Regions from separate parts of the Streptomyces sp. MMS24-W38 genome, predicted to be linked through region 1. Evidence: predicted binding sites of a transcription regulator. Region 1 holds the regulator's gene; the other holds the start of a gene.
The links. Region 1 encodes HrcA, which represses chaperone genes, less so after heat shock. Its sites were predicted from a motif close to TTNGCACTCNGNNNNNCNGAGTGCNAA; they were not measured.
Positions count from the first base shown of each region.

Region 2: a site for HrcA is predicted at 1,633-1,659, ahead of groL (chaperonin GroEL). Genes of this name have one in related genera too.

Region 1 covers NZ_JCBCPP010000001.1:4,528,837-4,531,234, forward strand. Annotated here, with positions in the region: gene AC6F7H_RS19505 (MBL fold metallo-hydrolase) at 1-219, opposite strand, end outside; gene hrcA (heat-inducible transcriptional repressor HrcA) at 389-1,405, shown strand; gene dnaJ (molecular chaperone DnaJ) at 1,405-2,398, shown strand, end outside.
Region 2 covers NZ_JCBCPP010000001.1:3,576,381-3,578,778, reverse strand. Annotated here, with positions in the region: gene groL (chaperonin GroEL) at 1-1,469, opposite strand, end outside; gene AC6F7H_RS15240 (cold-shock protein) at 1,842-2,045, opposite strand.

The DNA of each region.
Region 1 (2,398 bases):
GGGGTGGGTGAGAGCGAGATGCGTCACACGCCCACCGGCGAGCGCCTGCGCCCGTGCCCGCAACCGGGCGCCCTCGCCCAGGCTCGAACCGGCGTCCACGAGCAGCGCCGCGCCCACGCCGACGACGAGCCCCGCCGTGCAGTCCCACACCGGCAGCCGGCACCGGCCCACTCCCGGCGCCAGCCGTTCCCATCCCGACTCTTCCCAACTCACCGTCATACCGCGACGCTAATCGCCCACGGCTTCCCCGCGCGACGGCGTGGGACCGGCCTTGCCCGGGGTGTACCCACCGGCCGTACACTGGGCGGGGAAGTCTGGCACTCGCGTGCGAAGAGTGCCAGGACATTCAGGGAACGGACCGGGCGGAAGGCTTCTGGAGGTGTGCGCCATGCTCAGTGAACGCAGGCTCCAGGTGCTGCGCGCCATCGTCCAGGACTACGTCGGAACCGAGGAACCCGTCGGCTCCAAGGCCCTCACCGAGCGGCACAACCTGGGCGTCTCCCCGGCCACCGTGCGCAACGACATGGCGGCCCTGGAGGACGAGGGGTTCATCGCCCAGCCGCACACCAGCGCCGGGCGCATCCCCACCGACAAGGGCTACCGGCTCTTCGTGGACAAGCTCGCCGGCGTCAAGCCGATGACCGCCCCCGAGCGGCGCGCCATCCAGAACTTCCTGGAGGGCGCCGTCGACCTGGACGACGTCGTGGCCCGCACGGTGCGGCTGCTCGCGCAGCTGACCCGGCAGGTGGCCGTCGTGCAGTACCCGTCGCTGACCCGCTCGACCGTGCGGCACGTGGAGCTGCTCCCGATGGCGCCCGCGCGCGCCATGCTGGTGCTGATCACGGACACCGGGCGGGTCGAACAGCGCATGATCGACTGTCCGGCGCCGATCGGCGAGGCGACCCTGGGGGATCTGCGGGCGCGGCTCAACAGCCGTGTCGCGGGCCGCCGTTTCACCGATGTACCGTCTCTCGTCGAGGATCTCCCCGAGGCTTTCGACCCCGAGGAGCGCGGTACGGTCTCGACCGTGCTCTCCACCCTCCTGGAGACGCTCGTCGAGGACAACGAGGAGCGGCTGATGATCGGCGGTACCGCCAATCTGACCCGCTTCGGACATGACTTCCCCCTTGTGATCCGGCCCGTACTGGAGGCGCTCGAGGAGCAGGTCGTGCTTCTCAAGCTGCTGGGCGAGGCGAAGGATCCGGGCGTGACCGTGCGTATCGGTCATGAGAACGCCCACGAGGGACTCAACTCCACCTCAGTGGTGTCGGTGGGCTACGGTTCGGGCGGCGAGGCTGTTGCCAAGCTCGGCGTGGTCGGTCCGACCCGCATGGATTACCCGGGAACGATGGGAGCGGTACGCGCAGTGGCACGGTACGTCGGACAGATCCTGGCGGAGTCGTAGTGGCCACGGACTACTACGCCGTACTCGGCGTGCGCCGCGACGCTTCGCAGGAGGAGATCAAAAAGGCCTTCCGGCGGCTCGCCCGCGAGCTGCATCCGGACGTCAACCCGGATCCGAAGACCCAGGAGCGGTTCAAGGAGATCAACGCCGCCTACGAGGTGCTGTCGGACCCGCAGAAGAAGCAGGTCTACGACCTCGGCGGCGACCCGCTCTCGCAGGCCGGGGCCGGCGGCGGCGCGGGCGGCTTCGGCGCGGGCGGCTTCGGGAACTTCTCCGACATCATGGACGCGTTCTTCGGCACGGCGTCGCAGCGCGGTCCGCGCTCGCGCACCCGCCGCGGCCAGGACGCGATGATCCGGATCGAGGTCGAGCTGGACGAGGCCGCGTTCGGCACGACCAAGGACATCCAGGTCGACACGGCGATCGTGTGCACCACGTGCAGCGGTGAGGGCGCCGCGCCGGGGACCAGCGCGCAGACCTGTGACATGTGCCGCGGCCGCGGTGAGGTCTCGCAGGTCACCCGGTCCTTCCTGGGCCAGGTCATGACCTCGCGCCCCTGCCCGCAGTGCCAGGGCTTCGGCACCGTCGTCCCGAACCCGTGCCCGGAGTGCGCCGGCGACGGACGCGTCCGCTCCCGCCGCACCCTGACCGTGAAGATCCCGGCCGGTGTCGACAACGGCACCCGGATCCAGCTGGCCGGCGAGGGCGAGGTCGGCCCCGGCGGCGGTCCCGCCGGCGACCTGTACGTCGAGATCCACGAACTGCCGCACAGCACCTTCCAGCGGCGCGGCGACGACCTGCACTGCACGGTCACCATCCCGATGACGGCGGCCGCCCTCGGCACCAAAGTGCCGCTGGAGACGCTGGACGGCATGGAGGAGGTCGACATCCGGCCCGGCACCCAGTCAGGCCAGTCGATCCCGCTGCACGGCCGGGGCGTCACGCATCTGCGCGGCGGCGGCCGGGGCGACCTCATCGTGCACGTCGAGGTGC
Region 2 (2,398 bases), 950 kb from region 1:
ATGCCTTCCTTGACCAGGTCGACGTAGTCGCCGGTCGCGGCGTTCAGGCCGTGACCCGGGGTCAGGTTGCGCACCTTCTCCACCACGACGCCGCCCTCGAGGCCGGCGTTGACGGCGATCTGCTTCAGCGGGGCCTCGAGCGCGAGCTTCACGGCGTTGGCGCCGGTCGCCTCGTCACCCTCGAGCTCCAGCTTCTCGAACACCTGGGAGGCCTGGAGCAGGGCCACGCCACCACCGGCGACGATGCCCTCCTCGACGGCCGCCTTCGCGTTGCGAACGGCGTCCTCGATGCGGTGCTTGCGCTCCTTGAGCTCGACCTCGGTGGCGGCACCGGCCTTGATGACCGCGACACCGCCGGCGAGCTTCGCCAGGCGCTCCTGCAGCTTCTCGCGGTCGTAGTCCGAGTCGCTGTTCTCGATCTCGGCGCGGATCTGGTTCACGCGGCCCTGGACCTGCCCCGAGGAGCCGGCACCGTCGACGATGGTGGTCTCGTCCTTGGTGATGACGACCTTGCGGGCCTTGCCGAGCAGGTCGAGGCTGGTGTTCTCCAGCTTGAGGCCGACCTCCTCGGAGATGACCTCGCCGCCCGTGAGGATGGCGATGTCGTTGAGCATGGCCTTGCGGCGGTCGCCGAAGCCCGGGGCCTTGACGGCGACGGACTTGAAGGTGCCGCGGATCTTGTTGACGACCAGGGTCGACAGGGCCTCGCCCTCGACGTCCTCGGCGATGATCAGCAGCGGCTTGCCCGACTGCATGACCTTCTCCAGGAGCGGCAGCAGGTCCTTGACGTTGCCGATCTTGGAGTTGGCGATCAGGATGTACGGGTCGTCGAGCGACGCCTCCATACGCTCCATGTCGGTGGCGAAGTACGCCGAGATGTAGCCCTTGTCGAAGCGCATACCCTCGGTGAGCTCCAGCTCCAGACCGAAGGTCTGGGACTCCTCGACGGTGATGACGCCTTCCTTGCCGACCTTGTCCATCGCCTCGGCGATGAGCTCGCCGATCTGGGTGTCGGCGGCGGAGATGGAGGCCGTGGAGGCGATCTGCTCCTTGGTCTCGACGTCCTTCGCCTGCTCCAGCAGGGCACCGGAGACGGCCTCGACGGCCTTCTCGATACCGCGCTTGAGGGCCATCGGGTTGGCGCCGGCGGCTACGTTGCGCAGGCCCTCCTTGACCAGGGCCTGGGCGAGGACGGTCGCGGTGGTCGTACCGTCACCGGCGACGTCGTCCGTCTTCTTGGCGACTTCCTTGACCAGCTCGGCGCCGATCTTCTCGTACGGGTCCTCGAGCTCGATCTCCTTGGCGATGGACACACCATCGTTGGTGATCGTGGGGGCGCCCCACTTCTTCTCGAGGACGACGTTGCGGCCCTTGGGGCCGAGCGTCACCTTGACGGCGTCCGCGAGCTGGTTCATGCCGCGCTCGAGGCCGCGCCGCGCCTCCTCGTCGAACGCGATGATCTTGGCCATGTGAAGTGGTCCCTCCAGGACTGGGGGTGATTACTTCGGACCGCGCCCGCGCCCGCGACGGACGGCTCACAGAACCGGTGGTTCCTTGCCCCACCGGCCTGCGGGCCTCACCGACCCGGTCCTTACGTTGTCACTCTCACCTTCAGAGTGCTAACGCCAATGATTAGCACTCGACCCATGCGAGTGCAAGCGCCCCCGGGGGGATCGCCGGGGGAGTCAGCCGCACGCGAACAGCGTGGGCGGCGCGGAGCAGGCCGCGCGCGAACACCCCCGGGCACCGGTCACCACCCGGGCCCCGGCACGGCGAAGGGTCCGCACCCCGGGGGGTGCGGACCCTTCGCCAGCAGGAAATTCTTGCGGTGGGTAGCGCGTTCAGGCGCTGAGACGAACCATGTCGGCCTGCGGGCCCTTCTGACCCTGCGAGATCTCGAACTCGACCCGCTGGCCTTCTTCGAGGGTGCGGTAGCCGTCCATCTGGATCGCGCTGTAGTGGACGAAAACATCCGCACCACCGTCGACCGCGATGAAGCCGTACCCCTTCTCCGCGTTGAACCACTTGACGGTGCCCTGAGCCATGCCTAACTCCCCTATTACTGGCCCTTGCACAGATCCACACTTCGCGGATCCGGGTCAGACCTCACCCCCCGACGATCGGGGGCGTGCGCCGGAACGCGTCGACCGCGGCCGAATGTATCCGTCCAACTGCCCTCTGCAACAGGTCAATCAGACGAGAAATCCGGACGGCACCGGTCCGGAATATGACGGGAATTCACCTGATTTCAGGGCAAGTCGGGTCGGACAAAGCCCGCAAATGCCGCAGAAGTGGCCCAGACTTTGGCTGTATCCAGTCGGGCGTGCGGCAGGAATTGACGGTTCCAGAACGGGGAGTCGGGACCGCGTTCCCCAACCTTACCGCGCTCAACCCCATG